Sagittula stellata E-37: one gene and its partners. The protein of the gene in region 2 interacts with the protein of the main gene of each other region in a pairwise test. Links are inferred from orthologs where the notes say so. Each region holds a gene or a part of one and is shown on either strand. Other genes may lie near its edges. The genes, in order: ftsZ, ABFK29_RS17090 and ftsA.

Region 1 (7,235 bases), 1.9 Mb from region 2 along the record:
GCGCCTCGGGCGACAGCAACATCTCCAACAGCGCCTCCCCCAACCGCTGCAATCCGTCGTCCCCGGCGGTCAACCCGTCCAGCCGGGTGAGCACACGGTCGGCATTGCGCGCGATCAGCATGGCGAACAGGCCCGTCTTGTCGCCGTACCAGCGATAGAGCGTCTCGTTCGACGCCTTCGCGCGCTTGGCCACGGCCAGCATAGACATGCCCTGCGCGCCCTTCTCCGCCAGCAGCGCATAGGCCGCGGCGGCGATCTGCGCTTCGCGCGCCTCCCTGTTTTCCGCCTTCATGCACGCCCCCGCAAAGTGTCTTGACGATAACCGTACACATGATTACGGAATTAAGCAAGCGTACACCAAATTACGGAAAGGACACGGCATGGCCGATACCGCCCCCACCCGCGCCGCGCTCGCCGCGCTGATCGCCATACACGGATTGATGCTCTTCGCGCTTTACACGCAGACGCCGCCGCATCCGCCGCTGGACACACCGCTTTTCGCTCTGGGACCTTTCCTGACGGCCACGCTGGCCGCGTGCGTCGCCGCATGGATCATGGCGGACCGGCCGCGCGGCGGCCCCGTCCTGCAGGTCGTGGCGGCGCTGCTCGCGCTGATCTCTCTCGGACCGCAAAAATACGTGGACCCGGCCTTCCCCGGCATCTGGCCGGCGGTGATCGCGGGGCAGATCGCCATAGCCACCTTGCTGGTGCAGGCCGCGCGGGCGTTCAGGATCGGGAAGGACAGCGCGCCCCGATGACCGGGGCGTGGCCGGGAGGGTGGGCCGCCGGGGACCGCAAGGGCCCCGGTCAGGGCGCGCCCGGAGGCCGCGCCTAGCCCGCCAGAAGCGACCGGGCGGCGGCACGCGCCGCGTCAGTGACCGTGTCGCCGGACAGCATCCGCGCCAGCTCCGTCTCGCGCGCGCCAGCGTCCAGCGCCACGACCTCCGACAGGGTCATGCCATCCTCGACCCGTTTCGCCACGCGCCAATGGTGCGCGCCAAGCGCCGCGACCTGCGGCGAATGCGTCACCACCAGCACCTGCCCGTCCTCCGCCAGCGCCTTGAGCCGCCGCCCCACGGCATCGGCGGTGGCCCCGCCCACGCCACGGTCGATCTCGTCGAAGATCATCGTCACGCCCTGCCCCGCCTGCACATGAAGCGCGACTTTCAAAGCCAGAAGAAACCGCGACAATTCCCCGCCCGAGGCGATCCGGTTCAACGCTCCCGCAGGCGCGCCCGGGTTGGTGGCCACGCGGAAGGTCACCGCGTCGCGCCCCTCCGGACCGGGCGTGGCCTCCGCCACCTCCGTTTCGAACACCGCGCGGCCCATCTTCAGCGGTTCAAGCTCTGCCGCCACCGCTGTGTCCAGCCGCCGGGCCGCATCGCGGCGCAGGGCGGTCAGCCGACCCGACGCATCGTCGAAACGCGCCTCCGCCTCGCGGATCGATTTGGTCCATTCGCCCAGCCGGGCCTCGCCCGCGTCCAGCGCTTCCAGCCGCTCCGACAAGGACGCGGCCAACCCCGGCAACTCGTCGGACATCACCTGATGTTTCCGCGCCAGCCCCCTGATCGCGAACAACCTTTCCTCGCAGGCTTCAAGCTCTGCCGGGTTGAAGTCCAGCGCGTCGAGGCACTCCGCGACACCGCGCGCCGCCTCGTCCAGTTCCGCCATGGCGCGGGCCAGCGCCTCGATCGGTGCGTCCAGCCGGCCCGACGCCTTGTCCGCCGCGCCGTCCAGCCAGCGCAGCGCGCTCGACATCGCGCCTTCCGCGCCCTCGTACCCCAAAGCCGCCGAGGCCTGCACGATGTCCTCGCGGATCTTCTCGGCAGCCTGCATCATCCGCCGCTGCGAATCCAGCGCCTCCTCTTCGCCCTCTTCGGGTGCGAGCGTCTCCAGTTCGGCCACCGAATGCCGCAGGAATCCCTCTTCGGCGCGCACCGCGTCCATCGCCTTCTGCGCGTCCGCCAGCCCCTTCCGGGCGGTGGCCAGGGCACGCCAGGCGTCGCGCACCTCGGCCTGCAGGTCCCCGGCCACGGCGTAGTCGTCCAGGATCGCGCGATGGCCCTTCGGATCCAGCAACCCCTTGTCGTCGTGCTGTCCGTGCAGCTCCACCAGCGTGTCCGACAGGCGCCGCAGCACGTCGCCCGACACCCGCCGGTCATTGGCCCAACCGGTCTTGCGCCCGTCCGCCGTGTTCACCCGCCGCAAAATCAGCTCGTCGCCCGCAGGCAGCCCCGCTTCCTCCAGCACGCCCCGCGCGGCATGGTCCGGTGCAAGGTCGAAGACCGCAACGACCTCTCCCTGCTCGGCGCCCGCGCGCACCAGCTCGGCGCGGCCACGCCAGCCCAGCACAAACCCCAAGGAATCCAGAAGGATCGACTTGCCTGCCCCGGTTTCACCGGTCAGCACGTTGAGACCCGGCTGGAAGTCGAGATCCAGCCGGTCGATGATCAGCATGTCGCGGATTTCAAGCGCCCGAAGCATGTCCAGCCGTAGGGTGGGTGTTCAGCCCACCATCCCTCAAAGCCACTGGCCGCGCACCATCTGGCGATAAACCTTGCCCAACCAGTTGTTGTCGAACGCGCGCGGTTCCAGCCCCTGCTTCGTGAGAAGCTGGTAGCTGTCCTCGTACCACTCGGTCGATTGGTAGTTGTAACCGAGGATCGCGGCGGCCGTCTGCGCCTCTTCGACAAGACCCAGCGACAGGTAGGCCTCAACCAACCGGTGCAGCGCCTCCGGCGTATGGGTCGTGGTCTGGAAGTCTTCCACCACCACACGGAACCGCGAAATCGCCGCGCCGAAGTGGTCGCGCTTCAGATAGTAGCGTCCGATCTCCATCTCCTTGCCCGCGAGGTGATCGAAGGCGAGGTCGAATTTCAGGATCGAGGAACGCGCGTATTCGCTGTCCGGATACCGTTCGATCACCGCCCGCAGCGCCTGCAACGCCTGGAACGTCAGGCCCTGGTCGCGGCCCACCAGTTCGATCTGGTCGTAATAGCTCAGCGCCAGAAGGTACTGTGCATAGGCCGCGTCGTCATCGGACGGGTAGAAATCGATGTAACGCTGCGCCGCGCCGCGCGCGTTCTCGTAGTCCTTGTTCTTGTGGTAAGAATAGGCCTGCATGATCAGCGCGCGCTTGGCCCAGTCAGAGTACGGATACAGGCGCTCGACCTCGCCGAAGTAGAAGGCGCCGTCCTCGTAGTCCTTGCGCGACATCTCGTATTCGCCGCGCTCGTAGATCTGCTTGGCCGTGTAGGTCTCCAGCGGCTGGCCGTCCGGCCCGACATCCTTGCGCTTGAGTTCGCCGCAGCCCGACAAAAGCAGAGCCGCTACGCTCACCCCGAACACCAAAGCCCGCGATCTGCCCCCTGTCATCACACCGTCCTTCGTTCTTCTCGAACCCTTTGCGCCCACTTGCATAAAGGCCCCGTTGCGCAGGGTCTAGCACAGAAAATCGGCGGGCAAAACGCCCTATTGGCCCCCGGCCTGTCAATCCATCGCAAGATATTGCCGGTCGGCACCAGAGCGTTCCACAACATGTGGAAAGCGCCGGTTTCAGCAACCGGCGCAATACACATATCTGTCATAACTCATGTGGATAAGCGGATCAGGCGACCGCGGGAATCTCGTCCTGGACCACACCTGCACCCGGCAGGGTTGCAGCGGTCGCCGTGTCGCACTCCACGATGCGCCAGGCATCGGCGTCTTCGAACAGCGCGTGCAGCAGCGCATTGGTCATGGCGTGACCGGCCTTGTGGCCTTCGTAAAGGCCAAGGATCGGCGCACCGGCCAGCGCCAGATCCCCCAGCGCATCCAGCATCTTGTGGCGCACGGCTTCATCGGCATGGCGGAAACCGCCGGGCGACAAGACCTTGTCGCCATCGACCACGACCGCGTTCTCGTAGGTGCCGCCAAGCGCCTTGCCCGCCTTCTGCATCGCGTCCACGTCGGAGGCGCGGCAGAAGGTGCGGCAATCGCTAAGTTCCCGCACGAACGTCCCGTTGGCCAGGTTCAGGCGTTTTTCCTGCACGCCAATGGCTCGGTCGGCAAAATCGATGCGGAACACCATGTCCAGCCCCTGCCCGGTCTTCGACGGCGACAGGCGCGCCCAGCCACCGTTCGTTTCCACGGTGACGGGCTTCAGGATCTCGATCGCGCGCACCGGGGCGCCTTGCACACGCAAGCCCGCGTCGAGGATGCCGCGCACGAACGGCACGCTCGACCCGTCGAGGATCGGCGCCTCGGGTCCGTCGATCTCGACCAGCGCGTTGTGCACGCCGCAGCCGGCCAGCGCCGCCATGACGTGTTCTACGGTCGATACGGACACACCGGCCCGGTTCTGGATCAGTGTGCACAGCGGAGAGCGCACGACCGCATCCCAGCGCGCCGGGATCATCGTGTCGCCAAGATCGACGTCGGTGCGTTTGAACCAGATGCCACGGTGCGCCACCGCCGGACGGATGGTCAGGCGGGCGGGCCGGCCGGAATGCAGGCCGATGCCGTCGAAGCTGATCGCTGAGCGGATGGTGGTTTGCACGTCGACTTCCCGAATTTGTGATGCGCACCGTCTGACAGGCGCGTCGTTGTTCAATGGGATAAAGCGCGGGTGGCCAAGGTCTCAAATCAAAGTTTGTAACCGAGTGAAACATCCCCCCGCCGCCCTAGGCGCCCCCCCGCCTCCGCGCATGGGCACCTCAGGCAACCCGTTGGAATACTTTAATAAACGCACCGTCCCTACCAGGGAAAAAACAGGCGCTATCCACAGCAATGTGACCGCATTTTTCCACCTTTGTGGCAAAAGCCGCGTGTTGCAGGACGACAAAGACAGGATGCGCCCCTCTGTTATCTCCCTGCAGGTCACCCGTGTCAGACCGACACGATTCCCCAAGCACCATCGGGGGAAGGCCATGAACGATCAGGGATTTAGGCGCCGTCCTTCGCGTTAACGCGCCCCTGTCGGGCCACCTGCCCGCCCACACAAAGGTAAAGGAAAAGGAAAGGCGCCCCCTGTTGCCAGAGGGCGCCGTCCACGAGGGTCTCGGGCAAGCCGAGGGTAGTAGCGTGTCCGCCTCAGTTCGCCTGACGGCGCAGGAAGGCCGGGATTTCGATACGGTCTTCTTCCGGATCCGCCTCGGGTGCCGGGGCCGGAGCGGGGCGCTGCGCCTGCATCGGCGGCTGGCGGCGCGCCGGCTGCGATTGCGGCTGAGCGGCCTCGGAGCCGTGCCCGGTCATGCGGCCGATCAACGAATTGACGCTGAAGCGCGGCTTGTCTTCCGATGCGTGCGCCGGGATGGCGCCGTGCTGGCGGACGGTTTCTTCGCGGGTCCGGGCAGCGGCCGCCTTCAGGCGATCCAGCGTGTCCGGGCTCGGCACGCCCGGGGCGGGCTTGCGCGGTGCGATGAAGTCGTTCGGATCGGCTTCGATGCTGTCGGGCTGCGGGCGGAAATCGGCAACCTGCGGCTGGTAGGCCGGCGGCGGCAGGCCGTCGTCCTGCGTCGCCGGAGCGGCCGGAGTCTGCGCCTCGTCCTCGAAGATGTCCTCCATCTCGTCCTGGGCCGCGGCGCGTTCCGCGTCCAGCTCGCCGAACAGCGGTGCCTGCACCGGCTGCGCGGCGGGTGCGGTCTTTGCGACAACAGGTTCCGGAGCGCGCTGCTGCGGTGCGGGGGCCGGTTCGGCCTCGGCTTCCTGCTGGCGCAGCGGCTGGGACAGCTTGCGGCGCGGCACCGGCATGTCGCCGACGTTGTCGGACGCGTCGATCCCGGTCGCCACGACGGACACGCGCATCAGGCCGCCCATGCCTTCGTCCAGCGTCGAGCCGACGATGATGTTGGCGTCCTGGTCCACTTCCTCGCGGATGCGGTTCGCCGCCTCGTCCAGCTCGAACAGGGTCAGGTCGGCACCGCCGGTGATGTTGATCAGCACGCCCTTGGCGCCTTTCAGGCTGATCTCGTCCAGCAGCGGGTTCGCTATAGCCTTCTCGGCCGCCTGGATTGCGCGATCTTCGCCCTCGGCCTCGCCGGTGCCCATCATCGCCTTGCCCATCTCGTCCATCACCGCGCGCACGTCGGCGAAGTCGAGGTTGATGAGACCCGGACGGACCATCAGGTCGGTCACGCCCTTGACGCCCTGATAGAGCACGTCGTCCGCCATCGAGAACGCTTCGGTGAAGGTCGTCTTCTCGTTGGCGAGCCGGAACAGGTTCTGGTTCGGAATGATGATCAGCGTGTCGACCATCTTCTGCAGCGTGTCGACGCCTTCCTCGGCCTGGCGCATCCGCTTGGCGCCTTCGAACTGGAAAGGTTTCGTGACCACACCGACGGTTAGCACGCCAAGTTCACGCGCTGCCTGAGCAATGATCGGCGCCGCACCCGTCCCGGTGCCGCCGCCCATGCCCGCCGTGATGAAGCACATGTGCGCGCCGGCGAGGTGATCCACGATCTGTTCGATCGACTCTTCGGCGGCCGCAGCGCCAACCGACGCCCGCGCCCCTGCGCCGAGACCCTCGGTCACTTTCACGCCCAGCTGGATGCGGCTCTGAGACATGCTCTGCTGCAGCGCCTGCGCGTCGGTGTTGGCCACCACGAAGTCCACGCCTTCGAGGTTCTTTTCGATCATGTTGTTGACGGCGTTGCCGCCTGCCCCGCCCACGCCGAAGACCGTGATGCGCGGCTTCAATTCATCCTGTCCGGGCATGGATAGGTTCAGTGCCATGGTGTCGTCCGCCTGTGTTCTTGTCGTGTGTGTCTTTTCGACCCGTCCAGGCACGTCGTCGGCCTGTTAGGGTTCAGTTTACTCACTGCAAGCCCGATCGTCACGCAAAAATCAGCAGATTCCCACCAAATATGCCACATTTCCGCCCAGTTTCCGCGAGTATTCGCCGAAAGCGCGATATCCAGTGGTCCGCCGCATCCTGGGCACAAGCACGACAAAGCCACCACCCGCGGGGCGGCGACTCGAATTCGGTGTTTCAAGGATCCTGCCCGATCCTCCTGCGGCGGTTCTCCCGCGCTTATGCACTGATTTGTTAACAGGACCGCGCGGCGGCGTCACGCGAAAAAACACGCCTGCGGCCAAAGAGCTCCGGCACCTGCGGAAACGCCTGGGCGCCGAGCCTGCCATCCGCTGATGCCCTGAAACTCCCGCGAGAAAATCCGGCTGTCGCCCGCTCGGGCGCGCGCCCGAGGCAACAGGGTTTTCGACGAAAATCCTCAACCCGCCGCCATCAACGGCGCCGT
Region 2 (7,374 bases):
CCTCTTCGTCGACCATGCGCGCCAGCGGCACCTTGAGCGTGGGGTTGCCCACGACCTGTTCGACCCCGGCCCACAGGTTCAGCACGGCTTTCAGGCGGGTGAAGGGCGTGAAGTCCTGCACCGAGGCGTTGGGCGCGTAGACGATATAGTCGACGGTGTCCGGGGCGAGATCGGTGGCGAGCGTACAGTCGAGGCCCTCGGCTTCGAGGGCGGCGCGCAGGAGATGTTCGTAGTCCTCCCACTTCTCGGAGCGGGCGGCGAAGAGGATGTTCGGCATGGATGACCTTTCGGAGGCGGGCGCGAACCCGGTTCGGTCAAGGTGAAGCAGGAAGCGGCGCCGGGGGCAACCCTAGGCACCTCAGCGCGGACGGTGGACGTGCGCGCTCTGGACCAGGCCGAAGGCGATCATCAGCACCAGCATCGCCGATCCGCCGTAAGAGACGAGCGGCAGGGGAACGCCCACGACCGGCGCGAGGCCCATGACCATCGACATGTTGACGGCGAAGAACAGGAAGAAGGTCATGCCGATCCCGAGGATCATCAGCGAGGAAAAGCGGTCGCGGTTCTGCAGGGCGGCGACGATGCAGAAGAACAGGATCAGTGCATAAAGAACGAGCAGGGAGATGCCGCCGACAAAGCCGAATTCCTCGGCCAGCGTGTTGAAGATGAAGTCGGTGTGCTTCTCCGGCAGGAAGTTCAGGCGGCTCTGCGTGCCCTGCATGAAGCCGCGCCCGGTCCAGCCGCCGGAGCCCATGGCGATCTTGGCCTGGGTGATGTGGTAGCCGGCCCCCAGCGGGTCGGAGGACGGGTCGAGGAAGGTGTCGATCCGCCGGAACTGGTAGTCCTTGAGCAACTGCCAGTCGGTGCCGCGGCTTTGAAACACCGCCCAGACGGCGCCGACACCGGCGGACAGCACGGTGGCGAAGTAGAGCCAGTGCACACCGGCGAGGAACATCATCAACGCCCCCGCGATCATCAGGAGCAGTGCCGTGCCGAGGTCGGGCTGGGTCAGCACCAGCGCTGTGGGCGCAAGGATGATGAAGATCGGGATCAGCACCCAGAGCGGCCGCGAGGTCTTCGACAGTGGCAGCCAGTCGTAGTAGGCGGCCAGCAGGACGACCATCGCGACCTTCATCAGCTCGGACGGCTGGAGGCGCATGAAGCCCAGGTCGATCCAGCGTTGCGCACCCATGCCGATGGCGCCGAAGAACTCGACCAGCAGCAGGAGGAAGAAGGCCAGCGCGTAGACGACCAGCGCCATGTTGCGCCAGAACCAGATGGGCACCATCGCCACGACGAACATGGCAGTAAGACCAAGAAGATAGCGCTTTGCCTGCGGTTCTGCCCAGGGACTCCAGGAACCGCCGGCGACGGAATAGAGCATCAGGAAACCGACACCTGCCACGGTCGACAGCAGGATCACGAGCGGCCAGTTCAGGTGCAGGATCTTGCGCCAGCCGCTGGGGACCGTTTTGACGTTGTATTCGAGATAGGTCACGCGCCGCGCCCTCCGGCAGCGAAGGCGGCGCAAAGCCCCGCCCTACGGGGTGTCGCGCCTGCGGCAGACCTGGCGACGACTTCAGGGGCCTGCGCCGTGTGCGAGGAGCTTGGCGTGGGGTGGGACCCGGTGGCGGTGCACCGGGCGGCATCGGTCAGGGTTCCGCAACGTGGCAGGTCCTGCGCGGCGGTGCTCCCGGTGGACAGGCCCCAATTGGACAGGCGCCGTGTAGATGGGCGCCGTGTAGATGGGCGCCGTGCGGATGGGCGCCCCGTTGCGAGCGGGCCTTGCGCGCCCGAAGGGCGCGCCGGTCGCCGCGCGTCAGCGCGGCGAAACACCTCGCCCGGAGCGGCGGTCGGCCATGTCCTGCAAACGGCGGTCATGCGCGGCTCGGCTCCTCGCTCTTGCGCGCGCGGCGTTGGGAGGAGAGCTTTTCCTGCTGGGTCTTGATGCGGCCGCGGTCCTTTGCCGGGTAGGCGTCTAGCGGCGGGTCCTCTCCGTAGAGCGCCTGGAGCGTCACGTCGCGGGCGATGGGCGCGGCGGTGCGCGAGCCGCCGACGCCGTGTTCCACCACCACCGAGACCGCGATCCGTGGATTGTCGAACGGAGCGAAGTTCACGAAGAGCGCGTGGTCGCGGTCCTCCCACGGGTCGGCCTCGGAGGTGATGCGCGACACGACCTGTGCGGTCCCGGTCTTGCCAGCCAGCCGCATGTTGTCGGCGATGATACGCGACGAATAGGCCGAACCGCGCCGGTTGTTGGATACGGCGAACATGCCGCGCTGCACCTGAAGCAGGTGGTTCGGGTTCAGCCCGAGGTCCGTCCCGCCGCGCCACGGCGTCTCGACCCCGTCGATGCTGCGCACGAGCCGGGGGGTGACCGACCGGCCGGTCGCCACGCGCGCGGCCATGACCGCCAGTTGCAGCGGCGACGTCAGCACGAAGCCCTGGCCGATCGCGGCGTTCACCGAATCGCCGATGACCCACTCCGCGCCGCGTTCGCGCACCTTCCACGCCTTGTCCGGCACGAGCCCGGAGGTCACGGCGGACATGGGAATGTCATGCGCCACGCCCAGCCCCAGACGGCGCGCCATGGCGGCGATGCGTTCGATCCCGACCTTCAGCGAGAGGTCGTAGTAGAACACGTCGCAGCTTTCGCGGAGCGATTGTTCGAGGTTCATGTGGCCGTGACCGCGGCGTTTCCAGCAGCGGAACGAGCGGGCGCCGACCTCGTAGTGGCCCGGGCAGTAGACCGTGTCGTCGGGCGCCAGCAGGCCCGCGTCCAGCGCGGCGAGCGCCGTGACCATCTTGAAGGTCGAACCGGGCGGATAGGCGTCCTGCACCGTCTTCGACGCCAGCGGCCTGTGGTCGTTGGTGTTCAGCGCGTCGAAATCGGTGTGCGAGATGCCGCGCACGAAGAGGTTCGGGTTGTAGGACGGGGCAGAGGCTATGGCCAGCACGTCGCCCTTTTCCAGATCGAGCACGACGACGGAGGCGCTTTCCTCGCCCAGGCGGGCCTGGATGTAGTCCTGCAGGTCGGTGTCCACGGTCAACTGGATGTCGGAGCCGCTTTCGCCTTCGCGCCGGTCGAGTTCGCGCATGACGCGGCCGACGGCGTTGACCTCCACCCGCTTGGCGCCAGCGGTGCCGCGCAGGTCCTGTTCGTGCCGGGTCTCGACACCGACCTTGCCGACCTGGAACCGCGGGATGCGCAGCAGCGGCGGCGGGTCCTCGTAGCGGGCCAGGTCGCGTTCGGAGACCGGGCCGACGTAGCCCGCGACATGGGCGAACAGCTCTTTCTGGGGATAGACGCGGGACAGGCCGACCTCTGTCGTGACGCCGGGCAGGGCGGGGGCGTTGACCGCCACGCGCGAGATGTCTTCCCAACTGACCCGCTCGGCGATGGTGACGGGGATGAAGGGCGGCGTGCGCTCCATCTCGGCCAGCGCGCGGTTGAGGTCGTTCTCGTCGAGTTCGACAAGCTGGCCCAGATGGGAGATCACGGTGGCGACGTCGCCCGCGTCCTCCCGCGTGAGGGTGATGCGGTAGGTCGGTTCGTTGTCGGCGATGACCACGCCGTTGCGGTCGAAGATCCGGCCGCGCGACGGCGGAATCAGCCGGATATTGATCCGGTTCTCTTCGGCCAGAAGGCGGAATTCGTCGGCCTGGTCGACCTGCATGTGGTGCATCCGCAGGCCGAGCGTGCTGACGAATCCAAGCTGCAGGCCGCCCAGAACGAGCCCGCGACGCGTGATGCGGCGGGCGGATTCGGCAGTTTCTTTCGGGCTTCGTCTCATAGGGTGCGTCCGGTGTGATCGAATTCGCCGGGGGCGGTGCGTCGGACGCCGAAGGCGAGGTAGGACACCGCGGCGACCAGCGGGTAGGCGAGGACTGTCATACCATATTGCATCAGGGTGAGCGAAAGCATACCCGGCGAAATGATCAAGATCGCGAGAGTAAGCCTGTAAAGGACGGTGATGGCCAGCAGCGTGGCGGCGGCAGCGGCCCATTCGGTGGCAAAGGTGTTCTCGCGCAGTTGCCGGGCGCGGTTCTTGAGGAATTCCGAAGCCAGCAGCATCAGCAGCGCCCAGAGGCCGGGGGGCCGCTGGAACACGAGATCGGCCAGCAGCATCACCCCCGCGATCGAAAGCGCGGGCACGTAGTCCGGGCGGCGCAGGCACCATGCGAAGGTCAGCGCGGTCAGGAAGTCCGGACCGGCGATTCGCTGCGGCAGCATCTGCAGCGGCAGGAGGTGCACGAAGATCAGGAGCAGCGCCAGCGCGGGGTAGAGCGCGCGCATGGTCCAGAGGCGGGTCGGGCTGTGTTTCTCGGCCATGTCAGCCGCCTTGCCGTGCGTCTTCGTCCGCCGCCGGTGCGCCGTCCTCAGCCGGGCTTTCTGCCGGGTCGGGTCCTGCGTCGGGCAGGTCCTCGGGCAGGATCAGGCCAGAGGGGGCGGACACCCGGCGCGCGCCGTGGTCGCGCAGCACGCGCAGGAACTCGAGGCGTTCGTAGTCCGCCGACAGACGCACGCGGAGGCGGCCGCCCGGGTCCTGCGCCACCTGTCCGATGAGCAGGCCGGGGGGGAAGACTTCGCCATCGCCGGAGGTCACGATCCGGTCGCCGGGGCGCACCAGGTCGGGGTTTTCGAGAAAGTCGATGGGCGGGGCAGCGGTGTTGTCGCCGGTGATCAGCGCGCGCTGGCCCGAGGGCTGGATCTCGGCCGGGATGCGGCTGGTGGCGTCCGTCAGCAGGATCACGCGCGAGGTGTTGCGCCCGACGCCGGAGATGCGCCCGACCACGCCGATGCCGTCCATGGTCGCCCAGCCGTCTACGATGCCATCGCGGGAGCCGACGTTGATCAGCACCGACTGCCGGAAGGGCGAGCCGCTGTCGGCCAGCACCACGGCGGTGATGTAGGTCAGGCGCGGGTCGAGGCGGACGTTGTTGAGGTCGCGCAGGCGGGCGTTCTCCTGTTCGAGCTGGAGCGCGGCCTCTTTCCACGCGGTCATCTGGCGAAGTTCGCGGCGCAGTTCCTCGTTCTGGTCGGAAAGGCGCTGGTAGCTCTGGAAGTCGCGCACCAGGCGGATGGTGCCGGTGACGGGGGCCATGGCCCAGTCCATGTTCGGCACCACGCGGTCGATGACCTGCGCGCGAAAGCGTTCGACGCGCGGGCTGTCGATCCGCCAGACAAGGAAGATGCCCGACAAAAGGAGGACGAGGATGATCAGCAGCAGCCGTTTGAGCGGTGCCGTGAAGTCGTCCGAGGATGTACGGTCACTGGCCATGTCTCAGAGTACCGAAGGCCGGAGGCGTGTCGCAAGGCATGAGCAGCGCACGATTTTTCCCGGGAAAAATCGCGGCCCCCACGGATCAGCTGTCGTAGTCGATGGCGTGGCGGAGCTGTTTTTCGTACTCCAGCGCCTTGCCGGTGCCGAGCGCCACGCAGTTCAGGGATTCGTCGGCGATCGACACGGCGAGGCCGGTCTGTTCGCGCAGCGCGAGGTCGAGGTCGCCCAGAAGCGCACCGCCCCCCGTCAGCATCACGCCACGGTCGACGATGTCGGCGGCAAGGTCCGGCGGCGTCGCTTCGAGCGCGGTCATCACCGCCTCGCAGATCGCCTGCACGGGTTCCGAAAGCGCCTCGGCCACCTGGGCCTGGGAAATCTCGGTTTCCTTCGGCACGCCGTTCAGCAGGTCGCGGCCACGGATCTGCATGCTGCTGCCGCGCCCGTCGTCGGGCATGCGCGCCGTGCCGATGGAGGTCTTGATCCGCTCGGCGGTGGATTCGCCGACGAGCAGGTTCTGCTGGCGGCGCAGGTAGTTGATGATCGCCTCGTCCATGCGGTCGCCGCCGACGCGCACCGAACGGGCGTAGACGATGTCGCCCAGGCTGAGGACGGCCACTTCGGTTGTGCCGCCGCCGATGTCGACGACCATGTTGCCGGTGGGATCGGTGATCGGCATGCCCGCGCCGATGGCCGCCGCGATGGGTTCGGCGATCAGGCCCGCCTTGCGCGCGCCCGCGCTCAGAACCGACTGGCGGATGGCGCGCTTTTCAACGGGCGTGGCACCGTGCGGCACGCAGACGATGATCTTCGGCTTCGAGAAGGTCGAGCGGCGGTGCACCTTGCGGATGAACTCCTTGATCATCGCCTCGGCCGTGTCGAAGTCGGCGATGACGCCTTCGCGCATCGGGCGGATCGCCTCGATGGAGCCGGGCGTGCGGCCCAGCATCAGCTTGGCGTCCTCGCCCACGGCGAGAACCTTCTTCACGCCGTCCTTGATATGATAGGCGACGACGGAGGGTTCCGACAGGACGACACCCTTCCCCTTGACGTAAACCAGCGTATTCGCGGTTCCGAGGTCGATGGCCATGTCCGAAGAAAACATGCCAAGGAGCCGATCCATGCCAAACATTCCTACTGCCTCGCTGCCCTCAGGCTTTGCATAACTGCGTGTCATTGCTCGATGGGTCCGCGACTCCGACTGGTGACGCGAACGTCGCCCTTATAGGCGCGGTGCAGCATGGGCGAAAGGGGGCCTCCGGCGTGAATCAGCGGGGAATCGCCGCAAGAGGGGCGCGGCGGTGGATAAGCCCGGCGCGATGCCGGCGTTGACACAAGCCGGTCCGCGCCGTTTCATTCGCGTTGTATTTCAGCAGCGAGGGATTTGGGATGATGCACATTTTTTGGGCGGTTTTGGCCGCGCTTTTCATGGCGCAGGGGGCGGCGGCGGACAGTTGTTGGGATCACAACGGATCGGTCATGCGCCTGACAGCGGCGGGGGCGCAGCGCACGTTCCTTTACGAGCGTCCGCGCACGGGCGTCGCGCGGGCCGGGGTCGGGACGGGAACATGGCTGTTTTCAGGGACAAAGACCGGCGATTGGTACAGTGGAACGGCGCGGGTCTTTTCCAGCCAGTGCGCGCCGCTTGAGTACCGCGTGGAAGGGCCGGTGCTGCAGAACCCGCTGCGGGTCGAGATGCGGGGCAGCCGCCAGATCCACGACAACTGCGTGCCGACCGGGCGCTGGACGGAGGACGTGCTGGTCTTTTCCTACCTCTACGGCTGCTAGTCCGGACCGCAGGCGGCGCGAAACGCGGGCGGCGTGTCGCTGTCTGCGCAGCCTGTCGGTTTTGCGCATCGACATGTCGGGTGGGCCGCGCGCCGGTTGCATGATCCGATAAAAAGGCGGGAAAGAATCCTTGCCCCGGACAGTGGAGTGCGCCCCCGATGAAGACCAATGTCAAAGCCCTAGTCGTCGGCGGTGGTGCCGTCGGCACCTCCATCGCCTACCACCTCGCCAAGGCGGGCTGGGACGATGTGATGCTGCTGGAGCGCGACGAGCTGACCTCCGGCTCTACCTGGCACGCCGCCGG
Region 3 (5,347 bases), 1.9 Mb from region 2 along the record:
TGCCGGGCGGGGCGTGTTGCGCGCCGGAAATCTAGTTAACGGGCGGGTTTGTCGCGGCCATGGGCCGGTATTTGCCCGCCGTGCGCGCATCCGGTTGCAAGCCCCGTTGCACAGGCGCCGCGCCGACGGTAGCAGGTCGTCATGACTTATGCCCTGCCCGAAACCCGGGGGCGGCTGACGCCCGACCGGCCCCTCAACGATCTGACCTGGCTGCGCGTCGGCGGCCCCGCGGACTGGTTCTTCCAGCCGGCGGACCACGACGACCTTTGCGCGTTCCTGGGTGCGCTCGATCCCAACGTGCCGGTCTTTCCGATGGGGGTCGGGTCGAACCTGATCGTGCGCGACGGCGGGGTGCGGGCGGTGGTGATCCGGCTGGGGCGGGGCTTCAACGGCATATCGGTCGACGGCACGCGGGTAACCTGCGGCGCGGCGGCGCTGGATGCGCATGTGGCGAAGCGGGCGGCGCAGGCGGGGGTCGACCTGACCTTCCTGCGCACCATCCCCGGCAGCATCGGCGGCGCGGTCCGGATGAATGCGGGATGCTACGGGTCCTACGTGGCCGACCATCTGGTCGAAGCGCGGGCCGTCACGCGGGACGGCAAACTTGTGAGCCTGTCGCCCGACGCGCTGGCCTTTGGCTACCGGTCGAGCAACCTGCCGGATGGCTGGGTTCTGGTCGAGGCGGTCTTCGAAGGTGCGGCGGGCGATCCGGAGGTGCTGGAGGCGCGTATGGAAGAGCAACTGGCCAAGCGCGACGCGACCCAGCCGGTCAAGGACCGCTCGGCGGGCAGCACCTTCCGCAACCCGGCGGGGTTTTCCTCGACCGGGCGGGCGGACGACACGCATGAGTTGAAAGCGTGGAAGGTGATCGACGACGCCGGGATGCGGGGCGCCACGCGGGGTGGGGCGCAGATGTCTCCGAAGCATTCGAACTTCCTCGTGAACACCGGCGGTGCAACGGCGGCGGACCTTGAAGGGCTGGGCGAAGACGTGCGGGCCAAGGTGCGCGACCAGTCGGGGATCGAGCTGGTCTGGGAGGTCATCCGGATCGGCGATCCGGGCTGATCCCGCACCCTTTCGGGCCTTTCAGGGCAGATCGTACCGGGCGGGCGGAGTTTGCCGCATCCTTTTCGGCAACATGGGACCGAATCGTGATGCGGTATCCGTGAAAAAGAGTTTTCCAAGCCCGAACAAAGACGTTACACTCGGAACTTGCGGGGCTGTTGCGCCCACGCCAAAGGCGGACATTTCCGGCGGTCGAGACAATAAAAGCGGACCGGCGGAGCGCGACCACAGGCAGGTTGCATTACAAACATGGGGGTGAACCCCCGGGAAAAAGGCAGTTTTGGGATGTCGAGCAGGACACTCCCGAAAGTGGCGGTGCTCAAAGGCGGACCCTCGGCGGAGCGCGAGGTTTCGCTGGTTTCCGGACGGGAATGTGCCGCCGCTCTGAGGGGCGAAGGGTACGAGGTGATCGAACTGGACGCGGGGCCGGATGTGGCCGAACGTCTGAAGGAGATCGCCCCGGACGTGGTTTTCAACGCATTGCACGGGCGCTGGGGCGAGGACGGTTGCATCCAGGGAATGCTGGAGTGGCTTCGGCTGCCCTACACGCATTCCGGTGTGCTGGCGTCGTCGCTGGCCATCGACAAGGAAAAGACCAAGGCGGCCTATCGGACGGCCGGCCTCCCGGTTGCGGAAAGCTCTCTCGCAAGAAAGAGCGACGTCATGGCCGCGCATGTCATGGCGCCGCCCTACGTGGTGAAGCCCTACAACGAGGGTTCGTCGGTCGGTGTCTACCTCGTCCACGAAGAGGCCAACGGGCCGCCGGTGCTGGACGAGACGATGCCCGAGGTGGTCATGGTCGAGCAGTTCGTGCCGGGGCGGGAGCTGACCGCGACCGTCATGGGCGGGCGTGCGCTTGGCGTGACGGAGATCCTGACCGACGGCTGGTACGACTACGACGCGAAGTACAAGGCGGGCGGGTCGCGGCACATCTGTCCGGCGGAGCTGCCGCAGGACATAACCGAGGCCTGTCTGGACTACGCGCTGCGCGCCCATGCGGCGCTTGGCTGCCGGGGCGTGTCGCGTACCGATTTCCGCTGGGACGACACGCAGGAGCTGGCAGGGCTGCGGCTGCTTGAAACGAACACCCAGCCGGGGATGACGCCGACGTCGCTGTCTCCGGAACACGGGCAGCTTGTCGGCATGAGCTTTGGCCAGTTCTGCGCGTGGATGGTGGAGGACGCCTCATGCGACAGATAAACGTGCCCGAGACCGACACCGGGATGGCGCGGCTGGACCCGCGCATGAGCCGGATGAAGTACCGGCTGGAGCGGCTGATGCTGACGCCGCTGTTCCGGTTCTCGCTGCGGGTGGTTCTGCCCTTCGCGCTGGCCTTTGGCGGCGTGACGGCGTGGTTCTCGGTCGAGGCGAACCGCATGGCGTTTACCCTGATGGTGGCGGACGTGCAGGCGGCGGTGCAGAACCGCCCGGAATTCCAGGTGAAGCTGATGGCGATCGACGGCGCGACCGACGCGGTGGCCGAAGCGATCCGCGCGGAACTGGCGCTGAACCTGCCGATGTCGAGCTTCGACATGGATCTCGACGAGATGCAGCTCAAGGCGGGCGCGCTGGACGCGGTCCGGAAGGTCGACCTGCGCATAAGGCAGGGCGGCGTCCTGCAGATCGACGTGATCGAGCGCGTCCCGGCGGTGCTGTGGCGCGGCCCCGAAGGGCTGGTCATGCTGGACGAGACCGGCATGACGGTCGGACCGGCGGCGTCCCGAGCAGAGCATGTGGACCTGCCGGTGATCGCGGGCGAGGCGGCGGAAGAGGCGGTGCCCGAAGCGCTGCGGCTCTGGGCCGTGGCGGGCCCGCTGAAGGAGCGGCTGCGCGGGTTCGAGCGGATGGGCGCGCGGCGCTGGGACGTGGTCCTCGATCGCGACCAGCGGATCATGTTGCCCGACAAGGGGGCCGTCCAGGCCTTCGAACGGGTGATCGCGATGGCCATGGCGCCGCAGGTGGACCTGCTGGCGCGCGATCTGGTTGCGGTGGACCTGCGGCTGCCCCGGCGGCCGACGATCCGCATGACCGAACATGCCACACAAGAGATGTGGCGTATCAAGTTGATAGAGGCAGGCCAGCAATGATGTTCCGGCTGATTTCGGAGGATGATGGGCAATGATCGAACTGTACGAGTCCCAGCGGGCGATGCGGAACATGCGTCGCGCGGCGATGCAGCGGGGTGTGATCGCCATCCTGGATGTGGGCACGTCCAAGATCGCCTGCCTCGTCCTGCGGTTCGACGGGACGGAGACGCGCGACGACGGCATCGGACCGCTTGCCGGGCAGTCCGGGTTCCGGGTGATCGGGGCCGCGACGACGCGGTCGCGCGGGGTCCGTTTCGGCGAGATCAGCGCCATGGGCGAGACCGAGCGCGCGATCCGCACCGCGGTGCAGGCGGCGCAGAAGATGGCGGGCATCCGTGTCGACCACGTGATCGCGGCCTTCTCGGGCGCCGATCCGCGGAGCTACGGGCTGGCCGGGCAGGTGGAGGTGATGGGCGTCACCGTGGACGAACAGGACGTGGCGCGCGTGCTGTCGGCCTGCGACGTGCCGGACTTCGGCCATGGCCGAGAGGTGCTGCACGCCCAGCCGGTGAACTTCGCGCTCGACCACCGATCCGGCCTGATCGATCCGCGCGGTCAGATCGGCACGGAGCTGTCCTGCGACATGCACATGCTGACGGTCGACGCGCAGGCGATCCAGAACCTTGCGCATTGCGTGAAGCGCTGTGACCTGGAACTCGCCGGGCTTGCGTCCTCGGCCTATGTTTCGGGGATCGCGGCGCTGGTGGAGGACGAGCAGGAGCTGGGCTCGGCCTGTATCGACATGGGCGGCGGCACGACCGGCATTTCGATCTTCATCAAGAAGCACATGATCTATTCCGACAGCGTGCGGATGGGTGGGGACCACGTGACCTCGGACATCTCGATGGGTCTGCAGGTGCCGATGGCGACGGCCGAGCGGATCAAGACCTTCTACGGCGGTGTCGAGGCCACGGGCATGGACGACCGCGAGATGATCGAGTGCGGCGGCGAAACCGGCGACTGGGAACACGACCGCCGGACGGTCAGCCGGGCCGAACTGATCGGCATCATGCGCCCGCGGGTCGAGGAGATTCTGGAGGAAGTGCGGGTGCGGCTGGACGCGGCGGGGTTCGACCATCTGCCGTCGCAGCAGATCGTGCTGACCGGCGCGGCCTCGCAGATCCCCGGGCTCGACGGGCTGGCGTCGAAGATCCTGCGCCAGCAGGTGCGTCTGGGCCGTCCATTGCGGGTCCATGGACTGCCGCAGGCCGCGACAGGTCCGGGCTTTGCCGGGGCAGTGGGCCTGTGCCTCTTCGCGGCGCATCCGCAGGATGAATGGTGGGATTTCGAGATCCCCGTGGATCGCTACCCGGCGCGCTCCTTCAAGCGCGCAGTACAATGGTTCCGCGACAACTGGTGACAGGATTTTCTCCGAAAAATCCTGTCACGGCCGGAAAGTCATGTTTCCGTCAGGAAATGTGACACCGGCACGGCGCCGTTGTTGGCGGCAGGTCGCGGATTTTCTCCGAAAAATCCTGTCACGTCCGGAAGGTCATGTTCCCGTCAGGAAACGTGACACCGGCACGGCGCCGTTGATGGCGGCGGGTTGAGGATTTTCGTCGAAAACCCTGTTGCCTCGGGCGCGCGCCCGAGCGGGCGACAGCCGGATTTTCTCGCGGGAGTTTCAGGGCATCAGCGGATGGCAGGCTCGGCGCCCAGGCGTTTCCGCAGGTGCCGGAGCTCTTTGGCCGCAGGCGTGTTTTTTCGCGTGACGCCGCCGCGCGGTCCTGTTAACAAATCAGTGCATAAGCGCGGGAGAACCGCCGCAGGAGGATCGGGCAGGATCCTTGAAACACCGAATTCGAGTCGCCGCCCCGCGGGTGGTGGCTTTGTCGTGCTTGTGCCCAGGATGCGGCGGACCACTGGATATCGCGCTTTCGGCGAATACTCGCGGAAACTGGGCGGAAATGTGGCATATTTGGTGGGAATCTGCTGATTTTTGCGTGACGATCGGGCTTGCAGTGAGTAAACTGAACCCTAACAGGCCGACGACGTGCCTGGACGGGTCGAAAAGACACACACGACAAGAACACAGGCGGACGACACCATGGCACTGAACCTATCCATGCCCGGACAGGATGAATTGAAGCCGCGCATCACGGTCTTCGGCGTGGGCGGGGCAGGCGGCAACGCCGTCAACAACATGATCGAAAAGAACCTCGAAGGCGTGGACTTCGTGGTGGCCAACACCGACG

What was found.
Region 1: the proteins of ABFK29_RS17090 (region 2) and ftsZ interact in binary tests that used the Escherichia coli proteins (3 or more experiments, as listed by UniProt). The link is inferred for Sagittula stellata E-37 from one-to-one orthologs.
Region 3: the proteins of ABFK29_RS17090 (region 2) and ftsA interact in binary tests that used the Escherichia coli proteins (3 or more experiments, as listed by UniProt). The link is inferred for Sagittula stellata E-37 from one-to-one orthologs.

What each region holds. Positions count from the first base shown.
Region 1 is NZ_CP155729.1:1,694,545-1,701,779, reverse strand. What follows is about bases 4,392-7,235. They hold ftsZ (cell division protein FtsZ), read right to left. Parts: upstream 6,712-7,235; coding sequence 5,071-6,711; downstream 4,392-5,070. Other genes in these bases: lpxC (UDP-3-O-acyl-N-acetylglucosamine deacetylase), read right to left, coding at 4,392-4,537. Outside these bases: ABFK29_RS08150 (TetR/AcrR family transcriptional regulator C-terminal domain-containing protein), read right to left, coding at 1-292; ABFK29_RS08145 (hypothetical protein), read left to right, coding at 381-758; DNA repair protein RecN, read right to left, coding at 832-2,484; ABFK29_RS08135 (outer membrane protein assembly factor BamD), read right to left, coding at 2,521-3,375; more of lpxC, read right to left, coding at 3,608-4,391. UniProt on the Escherichia coli protein: Essential cell division protein that forms a contractile ring structure (Z ring) at the future cell division site. The regulation of the ring assembly controls the timing and the location of cell division.
Region 2 is NZ_CP155729.1:3,591,301-3,598,674, reverse strand. What follows is about bases 4,392-7,374. They hold ABFK29_RS17090 (rod shape-determining protein), read right to left. Parts: upstream 6,415-7,374; coding sequence 5,368-6,414; downstream 4,392-5,367. Other genes in these bases: ABFK29_RS17080 (GcvT family protein), read left to right, coding at 7,229-7,374; ABFK29_RS17085 (hypothetical protein), read left to right, coding at 6,672-7,070; mreC (rod shape-determining protein MreC), read right to left, coding at 4,392-5,282. In the rest of the region: ABFK29_RS17115 (2-hydroxyacid dehydrogenase), read right to left, coding at 1-277; rod shape-determining protein RodA, read right to left, coding at 359-1,498; mrdA (penicillin-binding protein 2), read right to left, coding at 1,878-3,794; ABFK29_RS17100 (hypothetical protein), read right to left, coding at 3,791-4,333; more of mreC, read right to left, coding at 4,335-4,391. UniProt on the Escherichia coli protein: Forms membrane-associated dynamic filaments that are essential for cell shape determination. Acts by regulating cell wall synthesis and cell elongation, and thus cell shape.
Region 3 is NZ_CP155729.1:1,689,870-1,695,216, forward strand. The notes cover bases 2,540-5,347. They hold ftsA (cell division protein FtsA), read left to right. Parts: upstream 2,540-3,183; coding sequence 3,184-4,512; downstream 4,513-5,347. Other genes in these bases: ABFK29_RS08115 (cell division protein FtsQ/DivIB), read left to right, coding at 2,540-3,152; ftsZ (cell division protein FtsZ), read left to right, coding at 5,200-5,347. Outside these bases: murB (UDP-N-acetylmuramate dehydrogenase), read left to right, coding at 142-1,065; ABFK29_RS08110 (D-alanine--D-alanine ligase), read left to right, coding at 1,351-2,265; more of ABFK29_RS08115, read left to right, coding at 2,253-2,539. UniProt on the Escherichia coli protein: Essential cell division protein that assists in the assembly of the Z ring. May serve as the principal membrane anchor for the Z ring.